2 linked regions of the Shinella zoogloeoides genome follow. The protein of the gene in region 1 binds, or shares a complex with, the protein of each later gene. Links are inferred from orthologs where the notes say so. Each region holds a gene or a part of one and is shown in the gene's direction. Other genes may lie near its edges.

Region 1 (15,477 bases):
AACCCACCTCACGGCAAAAGTCCGCCGTGCCATGGCGGAACAATCCGGCCATTTTCAGGCAGCAATACCGGATGAAGCACGCAAGCGCAATTCATCCGGGCTCATCGACGGCCGGAAAGAACCGGCCGTCAACAGGCGCGCCCGTCAGGCGGCGCGGCGAAAGCCGATTTCGCGCAGCGCCGCGGCGTCACGCGCCGAAACGTCGGGATATTCCGGATCGGCGCCGACATCCGTCGTGATGCGCCAGGAGCGCGCGCATTTCTGGCCCTCGGCAAGCTTCGGCTCGACCGAGACCTTGGCGACCTCCGCGAGACGGAAGGCGTCGGCCGGGCCTTCGCCGGAAAGAAGCGTGATGGCCGAGGTGATGCAGATCTCCGCAAAGTCCTGGCCTTCGAGCGCTGCCAGCAGCTCCGGATCGGCGATGTGCACGACCGGGGCGGCTTCGAGCGAGGCGCCGATGCGCTTTTCGCGGCGCTCGATCTCCAGCGCGCCGGTGACGACCGAGCGCACGTCGCGGATCTTCTCCCACTTGGCTTCGAGCGCATCGTTGCGCCATTCGGCCGGCACCGTCGGGAACTGTTCCAGATGGACCGAGACCGCATCGGGCTTGCGCGACAGCCAGGCCTCTTCCATCGTGAAGGGCAGCATGGGCGCAAGCCAGGTGACGAGGCATTCGAACAGCTTGCGGATGACGGCAAGCGCGGCGCGGCGCTTCAGCGAGGACGGCGCGTCGCAATAAAGCGCATCCTTGCGGATGTCGAAGTAGAAGGCCGACAGCTCGACATTGGAGAAGTCGATCAGCGCGCGGGCGATCTTCTTGAAGTCGAAGGCGTCGTAGCCCTCGCGCACCAGCGCATCGAGCTCCGACAGCCGGTGCAGCATCAGCTTTTCCAGCTCCGGCATGTCGGCATAGGCGATCTCCTCGCCCGTGTCGTGCGCCAGCGTGCCCAGCATCCAGCGCACCGTGTTGCGCAGCTTGCGGTAGGCGTCGATGTTGGTCTGGATGATCGTCTTGCCGAGGCGCTGGTCTTCCCAGTAATCCGTCGTCATGACCCAGAGACGCAGGATATCGGCGCCCGATTCCTTCATCACGTCCTGCGGCGAGACGACGTTCCCCTTGGACTTCGACTGCTTCTCGCCCTTCTCGTCCATGGTGAAGCCATGGGTGACGACCGCGTTGTACGGCGCGCGGCCGCGCGTCGCGCAGCTTTCCAGCAGCGAGGAATGGAACCAGCCGCGATGCTGGTCGGACCCTTCCAGATAGACGTCGGCCGGCCATTTCAGGTCCGGGCGGTCTTCCAGCGTGAAGGTGTGCGTCGAGCCCGAATCGAACCAGACGTCGAGGATGTCCATAACCTGGGTCCACTTGGCCGGGTCGTGGTCGTTGCCGAGGAAGCGTTCCTTGGCGCCCTCGGCGAACCACGCATCGGCGCCTTCCTTCTCGAAGGCGTCGAGGATGCGGGCGTTGACGGCCTCGTCGACCAGCACCTCGCCGTTCTCGTCGGCGAAGACGGCGATCGGCACGCCCCAGGCGCGCTGGCGCGAGAGCACCCAGTCCGGGCGGCTTTCGATCATGGCGCGCAGGCGGTTCTGGCCGGTGGCGGGCACGAAGCGGGTGTCGTCGATCGCCTTCAGCGAACGCGAGCGCAGTGTGGTGCCGTCACCCAGTTCCTTGTCCATGTAGACGAACCACTGCGGCGTGTTGCGGAAGATGACCGGCTTCTTTGAGCGCCAGGAATGCGGATAGGAATGCTTGAGGCGGCCGCGGGCGAACAGCGTGTTGGAGGCGATCAGCGCCTTGATGACACGCTCGTTGGCATCGCCCTTCTTGCCGTTGTCGTCCATGACGCGCGCGCCGTCGAAGCCGGGGGCGTCGGCGGTGTAGAAGCCGGCGTCGTCGACCGGGAACGGGATCTTCGAGGAGATGCCGCGCGCTTCCAGCTCGCGGGCCTTGGCGGTCCAGGCGTCAAAGTCTTCGCGGCCGTGGCTCGGCGCGGTGTGCACGAAGCCGGTGCCGGCATCATCGGTGACGTGGTCGCCGTCGAGCAGCGGCACGGGGAACGTGTAGCCGAGGTCCTTCAGCGGATGGGCGCAGGTGATGCCGGCCAGTTCTTCGGGCGCAACGTCACGCACGAACCTGAAAGTGAGCTTCGCCTTGGCGGCGGCCTCGTCGGCAAGGCGCGTCGCGAAGATCAGCTTTTCGCCGGGCTGCGGACCGAAGTCGTTCTGCGCGCTCTCCACCTCGTAGAGACTGTAGGGATAACGCGACGAGAAGGCGATGGCGCGGTTGCCGGGGATCGTCCACGGCGTGGTCGTCCAGATGACGGCGAAATTGCCGTTGAGGTCAGCAGGGCCTTCTACGATCGGGAACTTCACCCAGATCATGTCGCTCTCGACGTCCGCATATTCGACTTCGGCTTCCGCCAGCGCCGTGCGCTCGACGACCGACCACATGACCGGCTTGGAGCCGCGGTAGAGCTGGCCGCTTTTCGCTATCTTCAGGAGTTCGCCGGCGATGCGGGCCTCGGCGTGGAAGTTCATCGTCGTGTAGGGGTTGTCGAAGTCGCCCTCGATGCCGAGGCGCTTGAACTCGTCCGACTGGATCTTGATCCAGCCGGCCGCGAAGTCGCGGCATTCCTGGCGGAATTCGTTGACCGGGACCTCGTCCTTGTTCTTGCCCTTCTCGCGGTACTTCTCCTCGATCTTCCATTCGATCGGAAGGCCGTGGCAGTCCCAGCCGGGCACGTAGTTCGAGTCATAACCGCGCATCTGGAACGAGCGGGTGATGACGTCCTTGAGGATCTTGTTCAGCGCGTGGCCGATGTGGATGTTGCCGTTGGCATAGGGCGGGCCGTCGTGCAGCACGAACTTTTCACGGCCGGCGGCCGAGGCGCGCAGCTTCTTGTAGAGGCCCATCTGCTGCCAGCGGGCCACCGTTTCCGGCTCCTTCTGCGGCAGGCCGGCGCGCATCGGGAAATCCGTCTGCGGCAGGTAGAGGGTGGACGAATAATCGACTTTTTCAGGCGTATCGGTCATGGGTGTGGCTATCGTCTCGTCGCGCGGGTCTTCGCGCATGCGGGGAGGTGTCAGTCAATGCATTTGTTATGCACCGGGCAATGACGGCGAGGGCGCTTTCGAGAACGCCCGAAATCCCGGACCTTCCGGCCTCGCTCAGAGCGCGCGGAAGGCCGGGCCACTAATTCGCAGATCGATGGTCAGCCGGTTGAGCATCATGCGCGCGGTATTACGGCCTTTTCGGCGGTTTGAAAAGGGCGCAAAAGCGAAACGGACACTTTGGCCGGCAGGATGTCAGCCTTCGCCGCCCTGCCCTCTTGCAGGGCGCGCAGCTTCGGCATTCCAGACGACAAGCCGCGCGTCGGGAGCCTCGCGGCACAGCACGACGGCCATGTTCTCCCGCATCCGGCGGCGGAAGCGCGACGCATTGCGGGCACCCCAGACGCCGGCGAACTCAGCGCCCGTCGCATCGTTTCTGAAGATGGCCGCCCCACCGAAGGCTGCGGAAAGCCCGTCCGTACCGAAAACGCCACCCCCGCCAAAGACGGCGACGATCTGCTCCAGCGGCGCGATGCTGACCACCGTGTCGCCGGACGGCGCAAATCCGGGCGACCGGAAGAGATAGAGGGGACACGGCGCGGTTGCCATGGCAGGCCTAGAAACAGAGACGCCGGTCGATCGGCCCCAGCGGCGTGACGCCGGCAAGCAGCGCCCTCGCCTCCTCCTCGTCGCGCTTCATCTGGACGACGAGCGCATCGAGGCCGTCGAATTTCAGTTCGTCGCGCAGGTGGCCGAAGAAGGACACCGCGGAGACCTCGCCGTAGAGATCGGCGGAAAAGTCGAAGAGGAAGGTTTCAAGCAGCGGGGCGCCGTCCGTATCGACCGTCGGGCGGCGGCCGTAGCTGGCGACGCCGTCATGGAGGCTGCCGTCCGGGCGGCGGTAGCGCACGGCGTAGATGCCGTTGCGCAGCTCCACTTCCGGCGGAAGCTGCATGTTGGCGGTCGGGTAGCCGAGCGTGCGGCCGAGCTGCTTGCCGCCGATCACCTCGGCCTCCACCGTGTAGCGGTAGCCGAGCTGGCCGGCCGCTTCGACGACCGCGCCCTCGCCGAGCAGGGAGCGGATGAAGCTGGAGGAGATAACCGAGGCGTTCTCGTCGCGGAAGGCATCGACCAGCGTCACGCCGAAACCGTTGTCCTGCCCCGCGGCCATCAGGAAGGCCGGGCCGCCCTCCCTGCCCTTGCCGAAATGGAAGTCGAAGCCGGTGACGACCTCGGAGGCGTGCAGCCAGTCCATCAGAATGGCGCGGATGAAGTCGTGCGCTGAGATTTCGGAGAAGCTGCGGTCGAAGGGATATTCGATGACGGCGGAAAAGCCCATGCCTTCGAGGATGCGCGCCTTCAGCGGCGCGGGCGTCAGGCGGAAGACGGGCCTTGCCGGGCGGAAGACCGTGCGCGGATGCGGCTCGAAGGTGAGGACGAGCGCGGGTATGCCGCGCTCCCTCGCAATGTCGAGCGCCCGTTGCAGCACCGACTGGTGGCCCCGGTGCACGCCGTCGAAATTGCCGATGGCGATGACGCCGCCGCGCAGGTGCTCCGGCAGCGGCTGCTTCGTCTCGTTCCTGTGAAATACCGTCATGACGACCGTCTCCGTCCCGTCACCGCAGCCGGGGCATCCACCATTTCGGGTGGGCGTTTTCCTCGGCCAGGAAAGCCGCCAGCTTCGCCTCGTCCGTGCGCCCCGCCTCGACATAGTGCTGCGCGTGGATGCCGCCCGAAATATAGAGCACGTCGAGGCCGAAGCCTTCGGCGCCGCGCACGTCCGTCGGCATGCCGTCGCCGATGGCGATCACGCGGGAAAGGTCGAAGGCGCCGCGCATCTCGCGCGCCTCGGCCAGCGACTTCTCGTAGATCGGCCGATAGGGCTTGCCGGCGATGCGGGTGGTGCCGCCAAGGACCTCATAGAGCTGGGCAAGCGCGCCGGCGCAGGGAATGAGCCGGTGGCCGCGCTCGACGACGAGATCGGGATTGGCGCAGATGAAGGGCAGATCGCGCGCGGCGAGCGCCGTCAGCTCGGCGCGGTAATCCTCGATGCTCTCCACTTCGTCGTCACGCAGGCCGGCGCAGACCACCACGTCGGCCGCCTCCAGGCCCGCCTGCTCGACGCCGAGGCCGTCGAGCAGCGGATGATCCTTGTCCGCGCCGATGAAATAGACCCTCTTCGGAGCATCCTCGATCAGCGCGCGGGTGACGTCGCCGGAGGTGACGATGCGGTCATAGGCGTCGTCGGTGACGCCGAGGCCGCGGATTTGCACCTTGACGCCCGGATGCGGGCGCGGCGAATTGGTGATGAGGACCACCGTCAGGCCCGCCGCGCGGGCTTCAGCCAGCGCTTCGGAGGCGGCGGAAAAAGCCTCGACGCCGTTGTGCAGGACGCCCCAGACGTCGCAAAGCACCACGTCATAGTGTGAGGCGATGTCGCGGAAGGATTGGATGCGCTGAGCCATGAACGGTTTCCGTATCGAGATAAGCCGGACGACATTGCAAAGCGACGCCAAGAAAACAAGCCTCTCCCCGCAATTTTGCCCCATCCACAGGGAAACGGACGAAATTTCATCGGGCTGCCTTGATGCCGTGGGATATCGCTCCCATCTGGCGGCAGCGGTAACCATTCCGGCCGAAATAATTTAGGGGCGCCGTTCTTGACTCATAAGCCGCCGCCGCCTATCTCGGCATCGCTAGCACTCACAAACGGAGAGTGCTAACATCAATCCGGCGGATCCGTTCACGATCCGCAGTGTCATTTGATCGAGGGATAAGACAATGGCAAGCACCACCTTCCGCCCGCTTCATGACCGCGTCGTCGTTCGTCGCGTCGAATCCGAAGCCAAGACCAAGGGCGGCATCATCATTCCGGACACCGCCAAGGAAAAGCCGCAGGAAGGCGAAGTCGTCGCCGTCGGTTCCGGCGCCCGCGATGAATCCGGCAAGGTCATCGCGCTCGACGTCAAGGCTGGCGACCGCGTTCTGTTCGGCAAGTGGTCGGGCACCGAAGTCAAGCTCGACGGCGAAGACCTTCTGATCATGAAGGAAGCCGACATCATGGGCATCATCGGCTGATCTGCCGGTAACGTTCCTTTCGAAATTCGCTGATACCTCATTCAGGAGTTCACACAATGGCAGCCAAAGAAGTCAAATTCGGCCGCACCGCGCGCGAAAAGATGCTGCGTGGCGTCGACGTCCTCGCAGACGCCGTCAAGGTAACGCTCGGCCCGAAGGGTCGTAACGTCGTCATCGACAAGTCCTTCGGCGCTCCGCGCATCACCAAGGACGGCGTTTCCGTCGCCAAGGAAATCGAACTGGAAGACAAGTTCGAGAACATGGGCGCCCAGCTCGTTCGCGAAGTCGCTTCCAAGACCAACGACATCGCCGGCGACGGCACCACGACCGCAACCGTTCTTGCCCAGGCCATCGTTCGCGAAGGCGCCAAGGCCGTTGCAGCCGGCATGAACCCGATGGACCTGAAGCGCGGTATCGATCTCGCCGTCGCGGAAGTCGTCAAGGATCTCCAGGCCAAGGCCAAGAAGATCAACACGTCGGAAGAAGTCGCCCAGGTCGGCACGATCTCCGCCAATGGCGAGAAGCAGATCGGCCTCGACATTGCCGAAGCCATGCAGAAGGTCGGCAACGAAGGCGTCATCACGGTTGAAGAAGCCAAGACCGCCGAAACCGAACTCGAAGTCGTCGAAGGCATGCAGTTCGACCGCGGCTACCTGTCGCCCTACTTCGTGACCAACCCGGAAAAGATGGTCGCCGACCTCGAAGACGCCTACATTCTCCTCCACGAGAAGAAGCTCTCGAACCTGCAGGCGATGCTCCCGGTTCTCGAAGCCGTCGTCCAGACCGGCAAGCCGCTGGTCATCGTCGCTGAAGACGTCGAAGGCGAAGCCCTCGCGACGCTCGTCGTCAACAAGCTGCGTGGCGGCCTCAAGATCGCTGCCGTCAAGGCTCCGGGCTTCGGCGACCGCCGCAAGGCCATGCTCGAAGACATCGCCATCCTGTCGGGCGGCACGGTGATCTCCGAAGACGTCGGCATCAAGCTCGAAAACGTCACGCTCGACATGCTCGGCCGTGCGAAGAAGGTTTCGATCTCCAAGGAAAACACGACGATCGTCGACGGTGCCGGCCAGAAGGCTGAAATCGAAGGCCGCGTCGCGCAGATCAAGGCCCAGATCGAAGAAACCACCTCCGACTACGACCGCGAGAAGCTCCAGGAGCGCCTGGCCAAGCTCGCTGGCGGCGTTGCCGTCATCCGCGTCGGCGGCTCGACGGAAGTCGAAGTGAAGGAAAAGAAGGACCGCATCGACGACGCCCTCAACGCGACGCGCGCTGCCGTTCAGGAAGGCATCGTACCGGGCGGCGGCGTAGCCCTGCTCCGCTCTTCCACGAAGATCGCCGCCAAGGGCGAAAACGACGACCAGGAAGCCGGCATCAACATCATCCGCCGCGCCCTCCAGGCCCTCGTTCGCCAGATCGCGGAAAACGCAGGTGACGAAGCTTCGATCGTCGTCGGCAAGATCCTCGACAAGAACGAAGACAACTACGGCTACAACGCCCAGACCGGCGAATACGGCGACCTCATCGCCCTCGGCATCGTCGACCCGGTCAAGGTTGTCCGCACCGCCCTGCAGAACGCCGCTTCGGTTGCCTCGCTGCTGATCACGACGGAAGCCATGATCGCCGAACTGCCGAAGAAGGATGCACCGGGCGGCATGCCCGGCGGCATGGGCGGCATGGGCGGCATGGACATGATGTAAGACCTTCGGGTCTTATGTCTGAGCCATCCGGTTCAGTTCGGAAAGGGCGGTCTTCGGGCCGCCCTTTCTGTTTTGCGGCGCGGCGGCACCTGTATCGTTACCGTGAAAAGATTTTTTCCATTTGTACAATAATTATCAAAAAGCCGTTGATGGCATTCAAAACGCACTATAAAAGCGCTCCAAGTGAACTTTAAGATTCACCCGGGGTTCAGTGCCTGCTTTCGATGACAGTCGGTGTGCTGACGGAACCCTTGAGTCCCATGAGAACCGCCGGAAGGCTCTGACGGAGAGCCAGCGGCGGTTTTTGCGCGTACGTCCGATCCGATACACACCGTAGGAGCCGGACGCAGTTCAGTACATGAGAAAGTGGTTCGGCCGGCTTCGGGGGAGTCAGCCAGCGCTGCTTTTTAGCGTGTCGCACCCCCAAAGGCGGGGCGTGCGGATCCAATTCGAGCAACTGCCCTGGGGTCGTAGGTGTTCAAGATAATCAAGACCGATCTCTCCTCGCCCTTCCTGCCGGGTTCGATGGACTTCGACGAGAGCGACAACGAGCTGCTGACGCAGTATTGCGTGACGGAGCGCTGGACCGGCGACCTTTCCAACGGGCTCTTCATGCTCGGGGACAAGGCGATGCAGGCGCATGGCCTGCCGCAGCGCACCTGCGGCCTGCTGAACCTCATCCGCTGCTATGAGCCGCTCGATCGCGCGCGCGTGCTGGAGCTCTTCGAGCAGGCGGCCTCCTCCTCATCGTCCTTCTGCTTCTCGACGACCATCCACCTCGACGGCGCGCCGCGCCAGCCGGTGTTCTGCGTGGGCGAATCGACCGGCCTGGAAGAGAAATATGCCGGCACGATCATCGGCGTCTTCATCTTCCCGCGCTTCCAGATCGATCTGGCGGGACGCCGCTTCAAGCGGCAGTAGAGAAGCCCCCCTTTGCCCGGCAGGGCAGAAGGTCGTTTCACGACGTCAGGCCGCCTTGTTCTTCTCCTCGCCGACCCGGATGCGCTCGACGGGAACCGGCCGTCCCAGGAAATAGCCCTGCGCCTCGTCGCAGCCCTCGTCGAGAAGGATATCGAGCTGGCTGCGCGTTTCCACGCCTTCGGCCAGCACCGGCACGCGCAGCGTCTGGCCGAGCGCCAGGATGGCGCGGACGATGGCCTTCGCCTGCGGGCTCGCCTCCACCTCGTTCATGAAGCTGCGGTCGAGCTTGATCTTGTCGAAGGGGAAGGCGCGCAGGGTTTCGAGCGAGGAATAGCCGGTGCCGAAATCGTCGATGGCGATGGTGACGCCGAAGGCCTTGATGCTGCGCAGCGTGTTCAGCGCGCGCTCCTTGTCGCCGATGATCGTCGATTCGGTGATTTCCAGCTCGAGGCGGTGCGGGCTGAGGCCGGTTTCCTGGAGGACCCGGTGCACGAGGTCCGCGACGTCGGCATTGCCGAGCTGGACCGGCGACAGGTTGACGGCGATCTTGTGGTCGTTGTCCCAGGTCGCCGCCTCGCGGCAGGCCTCGCGCAGCACCCACTCGCCGATCGGCAGGATGGCGCCGCACTCTTCCGCGATCGGGATGAACTCGCCCGGCGGAATGGTGCCGCGTACCGCATGATGCCAGCGCAGCAGCACTTCATAGCCGACGGTCTCGCCGGTGTGGACGGCCTTCTGGACCTGATAGTGCAATTGCAGTTCGTTGCGCTCCACGGCCTGCCACAGGTCGTTCGCGATGAGGCGGCGGCTGCGGGCGGCTTCGTCCATGGAAACCTCGTAGAAGCAGACGGTCTGCGTCAGCGCATCCTTGGCGCGATACATGGCAAGGTCGGCATTGTTGAGCAGGGCTTCGATATTGTCGGCATCCTGCGGATAGATGGCCACGCCGAGGCTCGCACCCGGCTTTATATCGTAGCCGTCGATGCGGATTTCCTCGTTGAGGCAGGTTTCGAGGCGCTGGATGAAGTCGGTGAGATCGGACATGTCCTCGAAGCGTTTTGCCGCCGCGAATTCGTCGCCGCCGAAACGGGCGATCGTCTCGTCCGCCTGAAGGCAGGCCTGCATGCGCCTGGAAAGCGTGACGAGCACCTCGTCGCCGGCCGCATGGCCGCGCGTGTCGTTGATTTCCTTGAACTTGTCGAGGTCGATGCCGATCGCCGCGACCTTGCCGCCCGAGCGCAACGCGGCGTCGAGATCGGTTTCGAGCCGGTGGTTGAAGCTCGCCCGGTTTGGCAGGCCCGTCAGGCTGTCGTGGCGGGCGAGGAAGGAGATCTGCTCCTCCGAACGCAGACGCTCCGACACGTCCTCATAGGTCGCGACCCAGGCGCCGTCCGGCAGCGTGCGGTAGCGCAGCTGTACCGAAACCCCGCTCGGCAGCCGCTCGACGATCGCTCCGCCGTCGTTCGCCTGGATTGCGGCGCGGCGGCGCGCATAGACGTCGCGCGCCTTCGTCTGCCAGATATCGGCATCGGCGGCATAGATGTCGGCAACGCCCTGTTCGACGATCTCGCGCAGGCTCATGCCGGGCCGGATACGGCCTTCCGGAAAACCGAAGATCTCGCTGTAGCGCTTGTTGGCGATCAACAGGCGTTCGTCCTTGTCGAACAGGCAGAGGCCCTGCGACATGTTCTCAAGGGCGAGATCGAGGTTCTTCGTCACTTCGGCCAGCCGGTCGGCATTGACCTTTTCCTCGGTTACATCCTTGGTGATCTTCGCATAGCCTACCAGCATGCCGCCGGCGTCGTGGATCGGATCGAGCACCACGTTTGCCCAGAAGCGCGAGCCGTCCTTGCGGTAGCGCCAGCCCTCGTTCTCGTACTTGCCTTCCTCGCGGGCGATCTTCAAAGCCCGGTCGGGCAGGCCTGCCGTGCGGTCCTCCTCGCTGTAGAATTGCGAGAAATGCCGGCCGACGATCTCGTGCGCCTTGTAGCCCTTATGGCGCTCGGCGCCCTCGTTCCAGTTGGCGACGCGGCCGTCCAGATCGAGCATGTAGATCGCGTAGTCCTTGACGCCCTGCACGAGCATGGCGAACTGGCGGGTGCTCTCGCTCGCGGCAAACTCGGCCTGGCGCGCGAAAACCGCCGCCGTCAGGCCGGTGAACAGCAGCGAGAAGGCGACGACCGCGATCAGCGGCACCATCAGGCCCGTCGAAATCAGCGTATCATCGCTCACCGGCATAAGGCCCGGTTCGATCGTCACGGCGGCCATCGCGGTGAAATGCAGGGAGACCACGCCGAGCGCCATCAGCACCGTGGCCAGCGCCCGGTCGCGCATCCGGGGCTGCGGACGCATGCAGGCGAGGAGCGCCAGCGCACCGAAAAGGCCCGCGCAGGCGACGGACGCCGCGACATAGGCGGCGTCCCAGTGGATCGTGCCCGGCAGTTCCACGGCGGACATGCCGATATAGTGCATGGAGGTGATGCCGGCGCCGATGATGAGGCCGCCCGCCACGACGGCGCTGCGGCCCGCGACATAGGTGGCGAGCGCAAGGCCGATCGTCGTCACCACGATGGCGACGCCGAGCGAGACGAGCGTCAGTTTCATGTCGTAGCCCATGACCATGCCGGGATCGTAGGCGAGCATGGCGATGAAATGCGTCGCCCAGATTCCGAAGCCGCTCGACGTGCCGGCCGCGCCCAGCCAGAGATTGCGCGCCGTCCCCCCTGCCGCACACGCCCTTTGCGCCAGCGTCACCGCCACATAGCAGGACAGGAAGCAGATGAGCGCCGCAAGCAGGACAAGGCGAAGATCATGCTCGACGACGATGCAGGTGAGGATGCGAACCATTGAGGGACACCGGGTGGGAGGCAAGTTGACCTCAATGAGCCGGATAACCCTAAAAAATCAGTGAATTGGAAAAAGCGCGGCTAAATCTGGCTAGGTCTTCGTTAGTCATACTTAACAAAGAGGCAACCATCACAACCGGTCCATTCAGCGCCCAAACCGGAACTCAACTTTCAGGATTTCCGCGCTCTCAGAGCGTCAGCGCCTTGAGGTCCGCCGCCGGGTCTTCCAGAGCCGCGCGGTCCGGCGTGCGACCCATCTCGATCAGCTTCTTGCCGACCACATAGGCCTTGGCGTCGTTGATCGCATCGACCGCGATCAACCGGCCCTGCCGGAAATACCAGACGGAGACGGCGCCCTCGCGCTGGCCGGGGCGCACGAACGTATCGTCGAAGCCCATGCAGAAGCCGGCGATCTGCAACTTCACGTCGTACTGGTCGGACCAGAACCACGGCTTCGGCTCATAGGGCGCTTCGCCGCCGGCGATGACGGCCGCCGCGGCCTCGGCCTGGTCGACGGCGTTCTGCACGGATTCGAGCCGCACCCTGTTTCCCTCGAAAGGAAGGACCGCGCAGTCGCCCATGGCGAAGATCGCGGGATCGGAGGTGCGGGCATGGGCATCGACGACGATGCCGTTCGCCACTTCGAGGCCGGCCTCGCGGGCGAGCCGGTCGTTGGCGGTCACGCCGATGCCGGCGATCACCACGTCGACGGGCAGCACGAAACCGTCGGTGAGTTCCGCCCCGGTCACGCGGCCGTTCTCGCCGACGAGGCGCACGAGGCCGGTCTTCTCGCGCACGTCGACGCCGCGGGCATTGTGGATCGCCTTGAGGATGGTCGCCGTCGCCGGCGAGGCGACGCGGGCGAGGATGCGGTCGGCCATCTCGATGACGGTCACATGCAGCCCCCTGCCCCGCGCGACGGCGGCCGCTTCGAGGCCGATATAGCCGCCGCCGACGACGAGCGCCCGCCGGCCTTCCTGCATTTCGAGGCCGAGGCGGTCGGCGTCGCGATAATCGCGCACGGTGAAGACGCCGTCGAGGTCGCCGCCGATCTCGGCCGGCAGGCGGCGCGGCGTCGCGCCGGTGGCAAGCGCCAGCACGCCGTAATGCAGCGTCGAACCGTCATCGAGCGTGACGGTCTTGGCCGCGCGGTCGATGGATGTCACCTCGCTCGACAGGCGGATCTCGACATTGTTGTCCGGATACCAGCTTTCCGGGCGGAACTTGAGGCGTTCGAGGTCGGCCTCGCCGAGCAGGTATTTCTTGGACAGCGGCGGGCGCTGGTAGGGGTGGCTCGCCTCGGCGGCGAGAATGGTGATCGGCCGCTCGTCCTTCAGCGCGCGCAATTTGGCAACGAGGGCAAATGCCGCCTGACCGCCGCCCACAACAACCAGTCTTCCCGTCACGATGTCCCGTCCCTGTCTTTGTCTTGTCCTAGAGGTAGCGCGGCCCGGCGGGCGGCGTCAACGCGCCGCCGCGCCGCCGGATTTTTCGTTTGCGTCAGGAGTTTGCAGGGATTTCAAGGCCCTTCTGCGTGGCCGGGCGGGCAAGGCAGCGCTCCAGCCAGGCCATGACGGCGGGGAAGCCCGCATAGTCCAGTGCCTCGCGGCCGCCATAGAAGACATCCGCGCCGCGCACCCAGGGAAAGGTCGTGATGTCGGCGATGGTGTATTCGTCGCCCATGATCCACTGGCGGTCCTTCAGGCGCTCTTCCAAAACGGAGAGCAGGCGCTTGGACTCGTCCCGGTAACGCTCCACGGGATAGGAATTGTTGGCGACCTTGTCGGCGGCGAACTTGTGGAAGTGGCCGAACTGGCCGAACATCGGCCCGATGCCACCCATCTGGAACATCACCCAGCATAGGGTTTCATAACGCCCGGCAGGATCGGCCGGGATCAGCTTGCCGGTCTTTTCCGCGAGATAGACGAGGATCGCGCCGGACTCGAAGAGGCCGATCGGCTTGCCGCCGGGGCCATCCGGATCGACGATCGCGGGAATGCGCCCATTGGGATTGAGCGAGATGAAGTCGGCGGACTTCACGCCGTCGGGGCCGAATTCGATGCGATGCGGCTCATAGGCAAGGCCGAGCTCCTCCAGCGCGATCGACACCTTCACGCCGTTCGGCGTCGGCAGCGAATAGAGCTGGATGATGCCGGGGTTCTTTGCGGGCCACTTCTTGGTGATGGGGAAGGACGACAGGTCTGACATGAGGGCTCCTTGCGGGTGGGAGTTCATAGATAGGACAGGTCGCCGGGCGATGTCAGGGTGAGAGCGGAAATTTCCGGTCGGGGATGGCATCCCAAGCCCCCCTCTGCCCTGCCGGGCATCTCCCCCTCAAGGGGGGAGATCGGCAAAAGGCGACGACGTCATTCACATGGCGAGGTCAAAGCGGGGCAAGACAGTGCCCCATCCAATCTCCCCCCTTGAGGGGGAGATGCCCGGCAGGGCAGAGGGGGGTGCGGCACGCCAAGACGGCGATCACTCCATCATTCAAAGTGCCCCGCGCACCGCCGCGATCACCTCCGCCACCACCGGGTTGCCCTCGTGTTCCGGCTTGCGGGCGCGCACGAGGCAGGCTTCCGACTTCAGGATCACGCCGTCGGTCAGAATCTTCAGGTGATTGGCGACGAGCGTCGAGCCGGTCGAGGTGATGTCGACGATGATGTCGGCCGAGCCGGAGGCCGGCGCGCCTTCCGTGGCGCCGAGGCTTTCGACGATGCGGTAGAGCTGGATGCCGTGATTGCCGGAGAAGAACTGCTGGGTCAGCCGCCAGTATTTGGTGGCGATGGTGAGCCGGCGGCCGTGACGGGCGCGGAAATCGGCGGCGACGTCGCCGAGATCGGCCATCGTGTCGACGTCGAGCCAGATTTCCGGCACGGCGACGACGACATCCGCATGGCCGAAGCCGAGGCGGGCGCAGAATTCGACGCGGGCATCGGCCTCCGCCAGCCCCTCGCGCACGAGGTCCTCGCCGGTCACGCCGAAATCGACGGTGCCGGCCGCGATCTCGCGGGAGATTTCGGAGGCGGAGAGGAAGGCGATCTCGATATCGTCGCGGCCCTCGACGCGGCCGCGATACGAGCGGTCGTTGCCCACGGCGGTGACGGTGAAGCCGGCGCGGGCGAGCACGGCGGAGCTGTCCTCCTTCATGCGGCCCTTGGAGGGCAGGCCGATGGTGATGGTCATGCGGCGCCTCCCTTCACGCTCGCGATACGGTCGAGCCAGAGCGAGAAGCCGACGGCCGGGATGCGCTCCTTCGCGCCGAGCAGCGTCAGCAGCCGGTCGAACCGGCCGCCGCCGGCGAGCACCAGCGCGTCGCCGGCCGGGCCGACCTCGAAGACGAGGCCGGTATAATAATCGAGCGGGCGGCCGAAGGCGGCGCGATAGGTGATGCCGGCGGGATCGACGCCGGCCTCGCGCAGGGCCATAACGCGGCTTTCAAAGCGGACAAGCGCCTCGCCGAGCACAAGACCCGCCTTTCCGGCAAAGGCGGCAAGCGCCTGCGGCGCTTCGGCAAGGTCCACTTCCAGCGCCAGGAATTCCCTCAGCAGCGCGAGCGTGCGGCTGTCGAGCCGCGTGTTGGCGAGCTCCATCTTCTCGCGCAGGCGCCTTGCGATGTCGGCCGGGCTGCGGCTGGCATTGGTGGAATAGCCGGTCGCTTCCATGGTCTCGTCGATATGGGCGATCAGCGTCGCCTCGTCGTCGAGCTTGCCGAGAATGGCGAGGCGATCGACCTCCGGGCCGAAGACGCCCGATGGCGTGGGATCGGAAAGGTCGGCCATCAGCTTCTGCAGCTGCGCCTGATTGCCGAAGGCGTGGACCAGCCGCTTCTGCCAGCCGGCCGGCAGGCCGCAGGCCGCGACCACCGCCTCGAAGATCGC
Region 2 (15,342 bases), 600 kb from region 1 along the record:
CGGGCACGGTCATGCTCCTGTCTGGAACGAGACGGGCGCTGGTGGCATTTCTTGCGGGCCTGATCGGGGTGCTGGCGCTGCCGCCCTTCGGTTTCTTCGCGGCGCTATTCGTTTCCTTCACTCTCCTCGTCTGGCTCCTCGACGGGGCCAGCGCCGCCCCGGAGGCGGGTTTCCTGCGGCGCCTCGCGCCGGCCTTCCGCATCGGCTGGTTCTTCGGTTTCGGCTATTTCGTCGGCGGACTCTGGTGGCTCGGCAATGCGCTTCTCGTCGAGGCCGACGCTTTCGCCTGGGCGCTGCCGCTCGCCGTGTTCGGCCTGCCCGCCTTCCTTGCCCTCTTTTATGGCTTGGCCACGGCGCTCGCCAAGCTGCTCTGGTCGGATGGCGTGGGCCGGATCGCCGCCCTCGCTCTCGCCTTCGGGGCCGGTGAGTGGCTGCGCGGCACGCTCTTCACCGGCTTTCCCTGGAACGCCGTCGGCTACGGCGCCATGCCGGTGCCGCTTCTCATGCAATCCTCCGGCATCGTCGGCATCGCCGGCATGAACGCGCTCGCGGTCTTCGTCTTCGCCGCGCCGGCATTGCTTGGAACACGGCGAGGTCGCGGTCCGGGCCTGACGCTGGCGGCGGTTCTCTTCGCCGCGCATGTCGGTTACGGCTACTACGCGCTCAACATCGCGCCGACGCCTGATAACGACACGACCGTCGTCCGCCTCGTCCAGCCGGTGATCGACCAGGCGATGAAGCTCGATGATTCCGCGCGCGCCGAGATTTTCGAAAGACACCTTTCGCTGAGCGTGGCGGCACCCGAGGCGGGCGGCAAGCGGCCGGACATCGTGGTCTGGCCGGAAACCTCCATCCCCTTCATCCTGACCGACAATCCGGATGCGCTCGTGCGCATCGCCGACGTGCTGGAGGACGACCAGGTGCTGATCGCCGGCGCGGTGCGCACGGAAAGCGCCGGTTCCGGCAAGGCGCCGCGCTACTACAATTCGATCTACGCGATCGACGGCAAGGGTCAGATCATCGCCGCCGCCGATAAGGTGCATCTCGTGCCGTTCGGCGAATACATGCCCTTCGCCGACCTGTTCGAAAGCCTCGGCGTCGATCCGGTCGCGATGCCGGGCGGGTTTTCGGCGGCGCGCGAGCATCAGCCTCTGAATGCCGCCGGAAAGGGCTTCTATCCACTGGTCTGCTACGAGGCGATCTTCCCGTCGGAGATCAACGCCGCGGCTGAGGGGGCGGCTGCCCTCCTCAATGTCACCAACGACGCCTGGTTCGGCAAAACACCCGGCCCCTACCAGCATTTCCTCCAGGCGCGCCTGCGCGCCGTCGAGCGCGGCACGCCACTGATTCGCGCGGCCAACAACGGTATTTCCGCCATCGTCGATGCGCGGGGCAGGGTGGTTTCGGGCCTGGCTTACGATATTGCGGGCTTCGTGGATGCAACTCTTCCGGGAAGGCGTGCGCCCGAGGAGTGGGTGAAGTGGCAGGAATGGGCCTTTCCGATCATTCTCGGCGTGCTCCTTGCGGTCGCGGGCATTTCGCGCATTGGTTTTAGAAACAGGGTGAATTGACCCAAAACCCCTAAAATAGCATAGTGCACGCCGCCGGCCGTTCTCCTGTATTGTGAAGACCTTCAGAGTTTGCGCATACAACGTGACGTTAAGTTTTTATTAAGGGTGCCGGTGGGTGGGGCCATTCCGCGTTAGGACGAAAGTGATGATGGAAAACAAGAAGAAGCCGAATCCGATCGATATACATGTCGGCAGCCGGATCCGGCTTCGCAGGACCATGCTCGGCATGAGCCAGGAAAAGCTGGGCGAAAGCCTCGGCATTACCTTCCAGCAGATCCAGAAATACGAGAAGGGCACGAACCGCGTCGGCGCCAGCCGCCTGCAGAACATTTCGAGCATTCTCAACGTACCCGTCTCCTTCTTCTTCGAGGATGCGCCGGGTGAACAGGCGGACGCCCAGGCCGGTCTTGCCGAGGCATCGAGCTCCAATTACGTCGTCGATTTCCTTTCCTCCTCCGAAGGCCTGCAGCTCAACCGCGCCTTCGTGAAGATCGGCGATCCCAAGGTACGCCGCAAGCTCGTCGACCTGGTGAAGGCGCTGGCCGCCGAAGCCGAGACCGAGTGATCGGTCTTCCCCGGTACGGACATAAAGCGGCCCTTCGGGGCCGTTTTTTATGGAATTTGTAACTTCAGTGCGACAGTCGTGGTAAATTGCCGGCACACAAGAGACATAAAGATATTCTTATGTCCTTGTGTGCTTGTCATCGTATTGCGAGTTGAATAACAACGGCGTGTCCATTTTCTTTGAGGGGAATTCCCGCATGCGCAATAGCTACCTCTTCACCAGCGAATCCGTTGCCGAAGGCCATCCGGACAAGGTTTGCGACCGTGTTTCCGACGAAATCGTCGATCTTGTCTACCGCGAAGCCGTAAAGTCGAAGGTCGACCCGTGGTCGGTCCGCATCGCTTGCGAGACGCTGGCGACGACGAACCGAGTCGTGATTGCCGGTGAAGTGCGCCTGCCGCCGACCCTGTTGAAAAAGGACAAGGACGGCAACGACGTCATCAACCCTTCCAAGTTCAAGGCTGCCGCCCGCAAGGCGATCCGCGACATCGGTTACGAGCAGGACGGCTTCCACTGGAAGACGGCGAAGATCGATGTGCTGCTGCACTCCCAGTCCGCCGATATCGCCCAGGGCGTCGACAATGCCGCCGACAAGCAGGGCGACGAAGGCGCCGGCGACCAGGGCATCATGTTCGGTTATGCGTGCCGCGAGACGTCCGAGCTCATGCCGGCCCCGCTCTATTATTCGCACCGCATCCTTCAGCTTCTCGCCGATGCCCGCAAGAAGGGCGAGGGCGAGGCTGCCAAGCTCGGTCCCGATGCCAAGAGCCAGGTGACCGTGCGCTATGTCGACGGCAAGCCCGCCGACGTCGCCTCGATCGTGCTCTCCACGCAGCATCTGGATGCGAGCTGGGACTCCAAGAAGGTGCGCCAGGTCGTCGAGCCCTATATCCGCGAGGCGCTGGGTGATCTCAAGATCGCCGACGATTGCTCGTGGTACATCAATCCGACCGGAAAATTCGTCATCGGCGGTCCGGACGGCGACGCCGGCCTTACCGGCCGCAAGATCATCGTCGACACCTATGGCGGCGCGGCCCCGCACGGCGGTGGCGCCTTCTCCGGCAAGGACACGACCAAGGTGGACCGCTCTGCCGCCTATGCCGCCCGCTACCTCGCCAAGAACGTCGTCGCGGCCGGCCTTGCCGATCGCTGCACGATCCAGCTTTCCTACGCCATCGGCGTCGCCCAGCCGCTGTCGGTCTATGTCGACCTGCACGGCACGGGCAAGGTGAGCGAAGACCAGGTCGAGGCCGCGCTGCGCAAGGTCATGGACCTGTCGCCGTCGGGCATCCGCCGCCATCTCGACCTCAACAAGCCGATCTATGCCAAGACGGCCGCCTATGGCCACTTCGGCCGCAAGTCCGGCCGCGACGGTTCCTTCTCCTGGGAGCGCCTCGACCTCGTCAAGGCTCTCAAGGACGCATTGAAGAACTGAGGCTGACATGACCGATGCAGAGCGCCGCAGCCGCGCGAGCGAAGCCTTCTTCGGCCGCCGCAAGGGCAAACCGTTGCGGGAGCGGCAGGCGCAGCATCTTGAAACGGTGCTGCCGGCGCTGAAGGTCGATCTGTCGACCCCGGCTCCGGCGGACATCGCCTCCCTCTATGGCTTCCCGCCCGCCCGCATCCGGCTCGAAATCGGCTTTGGCGGCGGGGAGCACCTCATCCATCGCGCGACGGAAACGCCGGACACCGGCTTCATCGGCGTCGAGCCCTTCGTCAATTCCATGGCGAAGCTCATCGGCAGCGTCGAGGAGAAGGGCGCGAAGAATATCCGGCTTTACGATGACGATGCGACGGAGCTGCTGGACTGGCTTCCGGCGGCTTCGATCGATCAGATCGACCTGCTCTATCCGGATCCGTGGCCGAAGAAGAAGCACTGGAAGAGGCGGTTCGTCTCCAGGGTCAACCTGGACCGTTTTGCCCGGGTGCTGAAGCCGGGCGGGCTCTTCTGCTTCGCGTCCGATATCGACACCTATGTCAACTGGACGCTTATGCACTGCGGGGCTCATCCCGCTTTCGTGTGGACCGCGGAAAACGCGGTCGATTGGCTGACGCCGTTTGCCGGCTGGCCGGGCACGCGCTACGAGGCAAAGGCCAAGCGCGAGGGCCGCAAGTCGGCCTATCTCACCTTCCGCCGGCTCTGACGGAAAGCGGCATCTTGGGCATCAGTGCAGGCTGACCGTGCGCAGTTCGTCTTCGGCGGCTTTATAGAAGGTGCTGGAACGATTGTCGGTCAGGAGGATCGGCGTGCCGTCGGCACCGAACAGGGCCCACAGATCAAGGCTCGGGTCGATCTCGGGGGCTTCCGGGAAGACGCGCGAGACTTCGTCTGCCTTCATCTTGCGGATATAGCCGACTTCGCCTGCGCCCAGATGCGCAAGGTCTGCCTTCGAAACGGTGGTGGTTGCGGTTTTCAGTCCCATCTTTGCCTCCATGGCAATGCCGGCAGGGCCGGCCACCGGACGCCCATGGCCACCATGGCCCATCGGTACGTCAGGCGATCAGGTTACGCTCGAGACGGTCCGGCAGGTGTTCCCGCAGGAACGGCTCATGACCTAGTCTGATACGGAAATATTAATTTTCTTTACCATTCGCTGCGGCTCGGGCCGCACGAGATCGACCGCGAGAAGGCCGTTCTTGAGTTCGGCGCCCTGGACGCGCATGCCGTCGGCAAGCACGAAGGTGCGCTGGAACTGGCGGGCAGCGATGCCCCGGTAAAGATAGTCCCGCTCGCCGCTATCGACCTGGCGGCCGCGAATGACGAGCTGGTTCTCCTCCGTCGTCACGTCCAACTCCTCGTCGGAAAAGCCGGCGACGGCGAGCGTGATGCGCAGGCGCTCGGGCGCGCCGTTCGGCCTCAGCCGCTCGATGTTGTACGGAGGATAGCCATCGTTGCCCTTGGCGATACGCTCGAGGGTCTTTTCCATGGCGTCGAAACCGAGCAGCAGCGGGCTCGTGAAAGGGGTCATGCGTGTCATCGTCTAGTCCTTGGCTTTCAAGCGACTTTGGCGGGACCCGACCTCGGCATCCCGATGGCTGCAATATGGTGATTGCCGATCCAAGGCGCAAGACGCTTGCGAAAGGCGATCCGGCAAATATAGTCGCCGCTTCGCCCGCGAAGCGGGATTGAGGACGAAGAGATTCAGAGGAACACGAACGGCATGTCTGAGCCACGGAAAATCATCATCGACACGGATCCCGGCCAGGACGATGCCGCCGCGATCATGCTGGCGCTCGGCAGCCCCGAACTCGACATTCTCGGTATCACGACGGTCGCCGGCAACGTGCCGCTTTCGCGCACCTCCACCAATGCCCGCATCATCCTGGAGTTCTGCTCCCGGCCGGATGTGAAGGTGTTTGCCGGCGCCGACAGGCCCATCGCCCGCCCGCTGGTGACCGCCGAGCATGTGCATGGCAAGACGGGCCTCGACGGGCCGGAACTGCACGAGCCAGAAATGCCGCTGCAGGCGCAGCACGCTGTCGATTTCATCATCGAGACGCTGAAGCGCGAGCCTTCCGGTACGGTGACGCTCTGCACGCTCGGACCGCTGACGAACATCGCGCTTGCGCTTGAGAAGGCGCCCGAGATCGCCGGCCGCGTGCGCGAACTGGTCATGATGGGCGGCGGCTTCTTCGAGGGCGGCAACATCACACCGGCCGCCGAGTTCAACATCTATGTAGATCCCGAGGCGGCCGCCGCCGTCTTCCGGTCGGGCATCCCGATCGTCATGATGCCGCTCGACGTCACCCATAAGGTGCTGACGCTGAAGAGCCGTGTTGCGAAGCTGCGCGCGATCGGCAGCCGCCCGGCCATCGCCCTTGTCGAGATGCTGGAATTCTTCGAGCGCTTCGACCTGGAAAAATACGGTTCCGATGGCGGCCCGCTGCACGATCCGACGGTCATTGCCTATCTCCTGAAACCGGAGCTTTTCTCCGGCCGCGACTGCAACGTCGAGGTCGAGACCGCCTCGCCGCTCACCGTCGGCATGACGGTCGTCGACTGGTGGCAGGTCACCGGCCGCAAGCACAATGCGCGCGTCATGAAGGATATCGATGCGGACGGTTTCTTCGCGCTGCTTGCCGAACGCGTCGGCCGCCTGTGATGCGCGGGCACCGCAACGCCGCACCGGGTGCAGAGGGCCGTTTCCACAAGGAGATGGTGGGCCTCTACGACCGCTTTGCCGAACTCGGCTTCCGCCCCGTTTTGCTGCGGCGCTTCGTGCTTCTCAACGGCGGCGTCGCCGCGGCCCGCGAGCTCGTCTTCAAGCAGGGAACGACCGGCCTTGAACGGCTGCTCGATGCCGGCAAGGCGGAGCTCTCCATGGAAGCGCTGATGTTGCGCCCCGAATATCAGGGCCTCTTTTCGGAACTGGAGCTGAAGGAAGCGTCGCAACGGCTGGCGAGCGCCACCCGGTCGCGCTCCCGCGGGCGGCTGCAGGCGCAGCCGACGGAGCCGAAATAACTCTGAGAAAACAGAAAGGCCGGCAGTGACGCCGGCCTTTCTGCTTGTCTCGCGCGATGCTCAGAACTCTTCCCAGTCGTCCTGCGCGAGCGCCGTATTGCCGGCGACCTGCGGCATGGCGCGGGCCGTCGTGCGCGGCGCCTGATAGGCGGCGCGTTGCGGCTGGGCCTGCTGGCGGGCCGTGTGCTGCACCGGCTGGGCGGCCATTGCGGCCGCGCCGGCGCGGAAGCGGGCGACGAGCGACTTCAGCGTCTGGGCCTCGTCGTTCAGCGCCATCGAGGCGGCGGTGGTTTCCTCCACCATCGCGGCGTTCTGCTGCGTCACCTGGTCCATCTGGTTGACGGCCGAGTTGATCTCCTTGAGGCCGACGGCCTGTTCGGAGGCCGAGCCGGAAATCTGGCGGATCAGGCCGTTGATCTGGATGACCTGGTCGGCGATGTTTTCCAGCGCGCTGCCGGCCTTGCCGACGAGATCCACGCCTTCGCGCACCTGCACCTCGGACGTGTTGATCAGCGCCTTGATTTCCTTGGCGGCCTTGGCCGAGCGCTGGGCAAGCTCTCGCACTTCCTGGGCGACGACTGCGAAACCCTTGCCGGCTTCGCCGGCGCGGGCGGCTTCGACACCGGCGTTAAGAGCGAGCAGGTTGGTCTGGAAGGCGATTTCGTCGATGACGCCGATGATGTTGGAGATTTCGCCCGAAGAATGCTCGATGCCGCGCATCGCGTCGATTGCCTTCTGCACCACTTCGCCGGACTTGCTGGCGTCGTTGCTGGCGGTTTCCACCGACTTGGCGGCGACGCGGGCGTTCTCGGCGCTCGAATTGACCTGCGAGGTGAGCTGGTCGAGCGCGGCTGCGGTTTCTTCCAGGCTTGCGGCCTGCTGCTCGGTACGGTGCGACAGGTCGGCCGCGCCCCTGGAGATCTCGCCGGTGCCGCCGCCGATATTGCCGACCGAGGCGTTGACCGTCTGGATCGTCTCTTCGAGGCTGGCGATCGCCGAGTTGAAGTCGGTCTTGAGCTTGCCGTATTCGCCTGGGAAATCGCCGGAGAGACGGAAGGTCAGGTTGCCCGAGGAAAGCTGCGCAAGGCCGTCGCCGAGCCGGGCGACGATATCGCGCTGGAGCGCGCTCGATTCGGCCCGTTCGGCTTCGGAGCGGCCGCGCTCGGCTTCCGTCATCTGGCGCTGGCTGTCGGCTTCGGCTTCTAGGCGCTTGGTATCGGCGAGCCGGTGACGGAAGCCTTCCAGGGCTTTCGCGACCGAACCGGTCTCGTCAGAGCGGTCCTGGCCGGCGATCGGCTGGGTGTAGACGCCGTTGCCGAGCGTGGCGACATCGTTGACGAGACCGGCAAGCGGCTTCTGCACGAAGAAGCGGACGGCAAAGTAGAGGCCTGCCAGCACGGTGGCGAGCACGATCAGGCCGCCTGCGATCATCATATAGGTCTGGTCCTGGACGGGCGCATTGATCGCCGCGCGCGGCACGTCGACGAGGACGGCCCAGGTCGTGTTGATATCCGGCAGCGCGAACGGGTAGACGACGCGGTCGAAGGCGGCGAACTCATCGAAGGACAGGTTCTTGATATGGCCGACCTTGCCGGTGGCAAGCGCTTCCTTCACCACTTCGACGCCCGTCGAATCGTATTCCTTCATAAGCAGGTCGACGTTCGGCCCGACGATCCACTTGCCGGTCTGCGAGAGCAGCATGACACGGCCTTCGCCGAACGGCCGAAGCTGGCTCAGCTTGTCATAGAGCGTCTTCAGGGAGACGTCGGCGCCGGTGACGCCGATCATCTTGCCGTTCACGTTGACCGGATAGGCGATGGAGGCCATCGTCAGGTTCTCGCCGGTGGAAGTTTCCTGATAGGGCGAGCTCATGGCACCCTTGCCGCTCTTGGCGGCCAGCGCATACCACTCGGCCTTGTAGTCGGATTCGAAGGTCGACAGCGTGATCGTGCCGTCCTTGCGCTTCGTCCAGTAGGGGTTGAACGAGCCGTCCTTGAACGTGCCGGTTTCCAGTTGCTCGGCCATGCCGCGCGACTGGCCGTCGAAGGCGTTGGGCTCTTCCGCAAACCAGCTACCCAGCGCGAAGCTGTTCTTTTCCGTGTTCGCCTTCAGGATACTGACGACGGCCTTGCGGTCCATGAAGCCGGCCGCATGGCCCTGCTCGATGACGCCGCCCATGGCGCGCGCCGCGCCGGCCAGCGCGCCGATATCGGCGGCGATGTCGGCGGCGATCGCCTTGGCCTCGGTGTCGGCCTGCGTATAGACGAGATCGGACACGCGGCTCTGCGTCTGGTCGATCAGAACGGTATTGGAGGCGAGCATCACCAGGGCGATCGTGCCGCCGGTAACCGCGATGAGCTTCGTCGCGAGCGACTTGGCCTGGAACTTGAACATGAAATCCTCACGATGAGAGACGCCCGCGGCGGATGGCCGCGAAGGGGCACATTCGTTTGCGGGGGTCTCCATCATGGAGGTCGGGGCGCGCGACCAGCGCCAGAGACGGACCGCGCCTGTTCAAGGTGCGGTGTCTGAGGACTTCAGTAACCGATAAAACATTAATAAATAGCCAAGTTTCGTTGCCGCTTCTTGGCGCAACCGGCTGATTTTCAGGCGTCGCGAACCATGCGACGCCCGATGCACCTTCCAGCCCGAGCCGTTCAGACTTCCGCGTCGACGGCGGCGGCAAACGGGATGGAGGGCTGCGCGCCCGGCTTGAGGCAGGCGAGCGAGCCGGCGACGGCCGCGCGGCGCAGGGCGTCCTTGAAGCCGAGGCCGGCATCAAGCGAGGCGGCGAGATAGCCGCAGAACGTGTCGCCCGCGCCGACCGTATCGACCGGCTCGATGACGAGGCCGGCGGCGCGGAAGATCTCGTTCTTGCGGATGGCGATCACGCCGTCGGCGCCGAGCGTCACGATGATCGTCTGGCCGCTTGCGGCGTGGAGCGCGCGCATGGTGGTTTCGCGCGCCTCGTCGGAAAGCTCGCCCTTGCCGACGAAGAGGTCGAACTCCGTCTCGTTGGCGACGAGCACGTCCGCCATGGCGCCGAGCCGCCGGGCGTCGGCGCTGAAGGGGGCGATGTTGACAATCGAGGTGACGCCCTTCTGCTTGGCCGCGACAAGCGCCGCCTCGATGGCGGCGTTGGGGATCTCGAACTGCAGCATCAGGTAGTCGCCGCGCGACATGCCGCCGACCGTGCGCCTGGCATCTTCCTCCGCGACGGTGCCGTTGGCGCCCGGCACCACGACGATGACGTTCTCGCCCTCGTCGTCGACGAGGATATGCGCCGTGCCCGTCGCCTCGGCGGCGGAGCGCACGCCGTTGAGGTCTACCGCGGCATCGGCGAGCAGCGCCAGCGCCTGGCTTCCCAGCCGGTCGTCGCCGACGGCGCCGGCCATGCGCACGATGGAGCCGGCGCGGCGGGCGGCAAGCGCCTGGTTGGCGCCCTTGCCGCCGGCGGCGGTGGTGAAGCTGCTGCCCATCACCGTCTCGCCCGGCTTCGGCAGGCGTTCCGGCGTTGCGATGAGGTCCATGTTGATGGAACCGAAGACGGTGATCATGAGAGCTGCCCCTTGTCGTTTCCGCCGGACACTGCCCGAGGCGGTCAGTCCTCGTCAACTACCCTCAGCCGCAATGCTCCCGTTCTGCTCTCGACGGTCTTCTCCACCGGCTGGGAAAGCTCGGAAACGCTTTCGAATTCAAGCTCTCCGATGCGCGCGCCCCGGCGCGCCAGCTTTTCCGTCGAGGTGAGGATGAGGTCCACATCCTTCTGCGCCGAGGTAAAATGGCCGTGCAGCTTGCGCACCCGGTCGTCGAGCCGCGTCAAATCGTCCATCAGCCGTGCGACCTCGCCCTGGATGACATGCGCCTGCTCGCGCATGCGCTGGTCCTTGAGGAGCGCCTGGAGCACCTGCACGGAGAGCATGAGCAGCGAGGGCGAGACGATGACGATGCGCGCCCGATGCGCGCGCTGCACGACGCCCTCGAAATTCTCGTGGATGCTGGCGAAGATCGATTCCGAGGGCACGAAGAGGAAGGCCGTGTCCTGCGTTTCTCCCGCCAGCAGGTATTTTTCGGAAATATCCCGGATATGGGTCTCCATGTCGCGGCGGAACTGCTGGGCGGCGATTTTTACCGCCTCCGGCGGGCGCCCGTCCGACATGGCGTTCCATGCCTCCAGCGGGAACTTGGCGTCGACGACGAGCGGCGGCTGACCATTCGGCATGCGGATCGTGCAATCGGGGCGCACGCCGTTGGAAAGCTGCGCCTGGAACTGGTAAGCGCCGTGCGGCAGTGCATCGGCGATGATCGTCTCCATGCGCGATTGGCCAAAGGCGCCGCGCGTCTGCTTGTTGGAGAGGATCGCCTGCAAGCCGACCACGTCCTTGGCCAGCGACTGGATGTTGGTCTGCGCCGTGTCGATGACGGCAAGCCGTTCCTGCAAGCGCCTGAGATTCTCGTGGGTCGCGCGCGTCTGCTCGGAGATCGACTGGCCGAGGCGCTGCGTCAGGCCGTCGAGCCGCGCATTGATCGCCTGGTTCGTCTCGGATTGTTTTGCGCCGAAGACCTCCGCCATCGCCCCGACGCGTCCCTGCATCTCGGTCTGCGCCCTCAGTAGCTCGGCAAAGCGCAACTCCGCGATCGCCGCGGCTTCACGCTGGCGGGCATGGCTGCGGCGGGCAGAGACGAAGCCGAAGACGGCGAGAAGCGTGACGACAAAGAGGAGCAGCGCCGGGCCGGGGCCGCCGAGCCGGGCGAGGAAGGTCAGGAGCAGGGTATCGAAAGTGGGGTCGATCATGCCGCGACCATAACACGGATTGCGACGGAAACCAGATCATAACGTGAACAAATGAAGTGAAGGGCTGGTGAAGCCGATTGAAAGCCCAAAAAAACCACGCTAAGGGAGGCGCATGACCATCAAGCCGCTGATTATCCTTCCCGATCCGATCCTCCGCGAGGTCTCGAAGCCCATCGAGACCATCGACAGCGAGGTGAAGAAGCTCGCCGATGACATGCTGGAGACCATGTACGATGCGCCGGGCATCGGCCTTGCCGCCATCCAGATCGGCGTTGCGCGCCGTATGCTGGTGCTGGACGTGTCGAAGGACGGCGAGGACAAGGCGCCGCTCGTCTTCATCAACCCGGAGGTCGTCAGCACGTCGGATGCCCGCTCGGTGTACGAGGAAGGCTGCCTGTCGATCCCGGATTATTATGCCGAGGTCGAGCGCCCGGCAGCGATCACCGTCAAGCATCTCGACCGTGACGGCAAGGAACGGCTGACGGAGGCCGACGGCCTGCTGGCGACCTGCCTCCAGCACGAGATCGACCACCTCAACGGTGTGCTGTTCATCGACCATATTTCCAAGCTGAAGCGCGAAATGGTGATCCGCAAGTTCACCAAGGCGGCCAAGCTGCGCGGCAGCAAGGCGCTCTGAGGCGGCAACCGCCGTCTCCCATCCCTACGGAGGCTGACCGATGGCCCTTCGCATCATCTTCATGGGCACGCCGGATTTCTCCGTTCCGACGCTGGAAGCGCTTGCCAGCGCTGGCCACGAGATCGTCGCCGTCTATTCCCAGCCGCCGCGCCCGGCCGGCCGCCGCGGCCTCGAACTGGTCAAGTCGCCGGTTCAGCAAGCCGCGGAGAAGCGTGGCATCCCCGTCCGCACGCCGGTCAATTTCCGCGAGGAAGCCGATCGCGCGGCGTTCCGTGCGCTGAATGCGGACGTCGCCGTCGTCGTCGCCTATGGCCTGCTGCTTCCCGAAGCGATCCTCACCGGCACGCGGCTCGGCTGCTACAACGGCCATGCCTCGCTGCTGCCGCGCTGGCGCGGCGCGGCGCCCATCCAGCGCGCGATCATGGCCGGCGACACCGAGACCGGCATGATGGTCATGAAGATGGACAAGGGTCTCGATACCGGACTGGTCGCGCTCACCCGCCGCGTGGCGATAAGCGACACGATGACCGCCGGTGAACTGCACGATGTGCTGATGCAGGCCGGCGGCGGGCTGATGGCCGAGGCCATGGCAAAGCTCGAGGCCGGCGATCTTCCGCTGACGCCGCAGGCCGAGGGGGGCGTGCTCTACGCCGCCAAGATCGACAAGGCCGAAACACGCATCGACTTCTCCCGCCCTGCCGGCGACGTGCACAACCATATTCGTGGCCTCTCGCCGTTCCCCGGCGCCTGGTTCGAGCTTTCCGTCGCCGGCAAGCCCGAACGCGTCAAGGTGCTGGCCAGCGAACGCTCCAGCGAGACCACCGCAAAACCCGCCGGAACGGTGCTCGACGGCCGGCTGACCGTCGCCTGCGGCGATGGTGCGGCGGTGCGGCTCGTGCGCCTGCAGAAGGCCGGCGGCAAGCCGCTCGATGCGGCGGACTTCCTGCGCGGCACGCCGGTTCCTGCCGGCGAGGTCCTCGCCTGATGCCGCGCTACCGCCTGCGCATCGAATATGACGGCACGCCCTATGTCGGCTGGCAGCGGCAGGACAACGGCCATTCCGTGCAGGGCGCCATCGAGGCGGTGATCCTTTCCCTGACCGGCGAGACCGTGTCGATCCGCGGCGCGGGGCGGACGGATTCCGGCGTGCACGCCATGGGGCAGGTCGCCCATGCGGACCTGTCGCGCATCTGGGCGGGGCACACGCTCCGCAACGCGCTCAACGCCCATCTCGGCATGGCCGGCGAGCGCGTGGCGATCCTCGACGCGGCTGAAGTGCCCGACGATTTCGACGCCCGCTTTTCGGCGGTGAAGCGGCACTACCTCTATCGCATCATCTCGCGCCGCGCGCCGCTGGCGCTGGAAGCGAACCGCGCCTGGTTCGTCGCCAAGGAGCTGGACCACGCGGCCATGCACGCGGCTGGCCAGATGCTGGTCGGCCGGCACGACTTCACGACGTTCCGCGCCGCCCAGTGCCAGGCCAACAGCCCGGTGCGCACCATCGACCGGCTGGAGGTCACGCGCAGCGGGGAGCTTATCGAGATGCGTGTCTCCGCGCAGAGCTTCCTGCACAACCAGATCCGCTCCTTCGCGGGCACGCTGAAGCTGGCGGGCGAGGGCAAGTGGACGGTGGACGACGTGCGGGCCGCGCTCGAAGCGCGCGACCGCAAGGCCTGCGGTCCGGTGGCGCCGCCGGACGGGCTCTATTTCATGGCCGTGGATTACTGAGCGTTTCCGGCAATCAGCCGGGCAGCGTGCCGAGGAGGCGCTGCAATTCCTGCCCGACGATCATCGGCGGCAGCACGAAGACCGCCGTCATGGCCGCCGCCAGCAGCGTCTGCTTGCCGACGCACATCCAGACGAGGCGGAACTGCAGCACGACGCTCGCGCCGAAGACCGCGTAGAGCAGCAGGCCGGCAAAGGGCGCGCTCGTCGGCAGCACCAGCGTCAGCGCGAAGGGAATGGCCGCCGCATAGGCGAAGGGCACGGCGATCCAGTTGCTGGCCGTCACCACGGTCGCAAGATACTTGCCATAGCCGAGCGGGCGCGCCAGCGCGGCGAGCAGCACGAGCGGCAGCAGCCAGCCGGCGATGTCGACGACCAGCAGCTTGATGAAGAAGACGAGGCCGGTCGGCGTTTCCGCCGGCATGCTGGCGAGATAGTAGAGCCGCCAGGACGCCCAGATGACGGCAAAGGCCGGCAGGCACCAGACGAAGGCCCAGAAGGAGCGGGTGAGCCCGCGCAGCGTCAGGTCCAGCCAGCCGAACCCCTCCTGCTTCTGTTTCAAGAGCAGGTAGATGCCGGTGAGGTAGTAGAGGACCTCGTCAAGCCCCGGCATCGCCGAACCAGCGTTCGATGAAGGTCCCGTAGATCACGGTGAGCGTCTCGAGGTCGGCGACGGCGACCCGCTCGTCCACCATGTGCATGGTCTGGCCGACGAGGCCGAATTCCACCACCGGGCAATAGTCCTTGATATAGCGCGCATCGGACGTGCCGCCGGTCGTCGACAGTTTCGGCGCCCGGCCGATGGCGGCCTCGATGGCGCTCGACAGCGAGGCGATCAGCTGGTTGTTGCGCGTCAGGAAGACATGGCTCGGCCGCTCGGCCCAGGTAAGATCGTAGCGGACGGGTTCGCGTCCCGGCCGCAGCGTCCCGTCGCTCGCAGCCGCATCGAGCCGGCGCACGATCTCCGCCATCACGGTTTCCGCCGTCCAGGTGTCGTTGAAGCGGATGTTGAAGCGGGCGGTCGCCCGCGCCGGCACGACATTGGTCGCGGGATTGCCGACGTCGATCGTCGTCACTTCGAGGTTCGATGGCTGGAAGCTTTCCGTACCGGCGTCGAAGGGCGGGTGCATCAGCGCGTCGGTGAGGGCGATGACGCCGCGCACCGCATTGTCGGCAAGGTGCGGATAGGCGGCATGGCCCTGCACGCCGTGCACGGTGAGCGTGCCGGACACGGAGCCGCGCCGGCCGATCTTGATCATGTCGCCGAGCTGATCCGGATTGGTCGGCTCGCCGACGAGGCAGGCATCCCAGCGCTCGCCCTTCTCGGCGGCCCATTGCAGCAGCTTGACCGTGCCGTTGACGGCCGGGCCTTCCTCGTCGCCGGTGATGAGGAAGGAGAGGGAGCCCTTCGGCGGGCCGTTCTTCGCGATCTGGCGGGCGACGGCGGCGACGAAGCAGGCGATGCCGCCCTTCATGTCCACCGCGCCGCGGCCGAACATCTCGCCGTTCGCGATCTCGGCGCCGAAGGGCGCATGGGTCCAAGCCGCCTCGTCGCCGACGGGCACGACATCCGTATGGCCGGCGAAC

The links.
Region 2: the proteins of groL (region 1) and metK are in contact, whole or in part, in a cryo-EM structure (PDB 8P4O), measured with the Escherichia coli proteins. The link is inferred for Shinella zoogloeoides from one-to-one orthologs.

What each region holds. Positions count from the first base shown.
Region 1 is NZ_CP132311.1:633,006-648,482, reverse strand. Bases 5,528-8,508 are described here. They hold groL (chaperonin GroEL), read left to right. Parts: upstream 5,528-6,188; coding sequence 6,189-7,829; downstream 7,830-8,508. Other genes in these bases: Q9316_RS04045 (hypothetical protein), read left to right, coding at 8,304-8,508; groES (co-chaperone GroES), read left to right, coding at 5,836-6,132. Also shown: ileS (isoleucine--tRNA ligase), read right to left, coding at 145-3,036; Q9316_RS04070 (hypothetical protein), read right to left, coding at 3,310-3,663; Q9316_RS04065 (bifunctional riboflavin kinase/FAD synthetase), read right to left, coding at 3,671-4,651; Q9316_RS04060 (TIGR01459 family HAD-type hydrolase), read right to left, coding at 4,671-5,519; more of Q9316_RS04045, read left to right, coding at 8,509-8,750; Q9316_RS04040 (bifunctional diguanylate cyclase/phosphodiesterase), read right to left, coding at 8,796-11,597; Q9316_RS04035 (NAD(P)/FAD-dependent oxidoreductase), read right to left, coding at 11,785-13,002; Q9316_RS04030 (glutathione binding-like protein), read right to left, coding at 13,097-13,804; hisG (ATP phosphoribosyltransferase), read right to left, coding at 14,087-14,782; Q9316_RS04020 (ATP phosphoribosyltransferase regulatory subunit), read right to left, coding at 14,779-15,477.
Region 2 is NZ_CP132311.1:40,595-55,936, forward strand. Bases 1,606-4,451 are described here. They hold metK (methionine adenosyltransferase), read left to right. Parts: upstream 1,606-2,332; coding sequence 2,333-3,571; downstream 3,572-4,451. Other genes in these bases: Q9316_RS01090 (helix-turn-helix domain-containing protein), read left to right, coding at 1,717-2,136; trmB (tRNA (guanosine(46)-N7)-methyltransferase TrmB), read left to right, coding at 3,579-4,280; Q9316_RS01105 (DUF1150 family protein), read right to left, coding at 4,302-4,451. In the rest of the region: lnt (apolipoprotein N-acyltransferase), read left to right, coding at 1-1,571; more of Q9316_RS01105, read right to left, coding at 4,452-4,559; Q9316_RS01110 (Hsp20 family protein), read right to left, coding at 4,692-5,114; Q9316_RS01115 (nucleoside hydrolase), read left to right, coding at 5,298-6,239; Q9316_RS01120 (hypothetical protein), read left to right, coding at 6,239-6,598; Q9316_RS01125 (methyl-accepting chemotaxis protein), read right to left, coding at 6,659-8,992; Q9316_RS01130 (ribokinase), read right to left, coding at 9,256-10,155; Q9316_RS01135 (DNA recombination protein RmuC), read right to left, coding at 10,200-11,393; def (peptide deformylase), read left to right, coding at 11,506-12,030; fmt (methionyl-tRNA formyltransferase), read left to right, coding at 12,071-13,015; tRNA pseudouridine(38-40) synthase TruA, read left to right, coding at 13,015-13,758; Q9316_RS01155 (hypothetical protein), read right to left, coding at 13,772-14,368; dapE (succinyl-diaminopimelate desuccinylase), read right to left, coding at 14,355-15,342. UniProt on the Escherichia coli protein: Catalyzes the formation of S-adenosylmethionine (AdoMet) from methionine and ATP.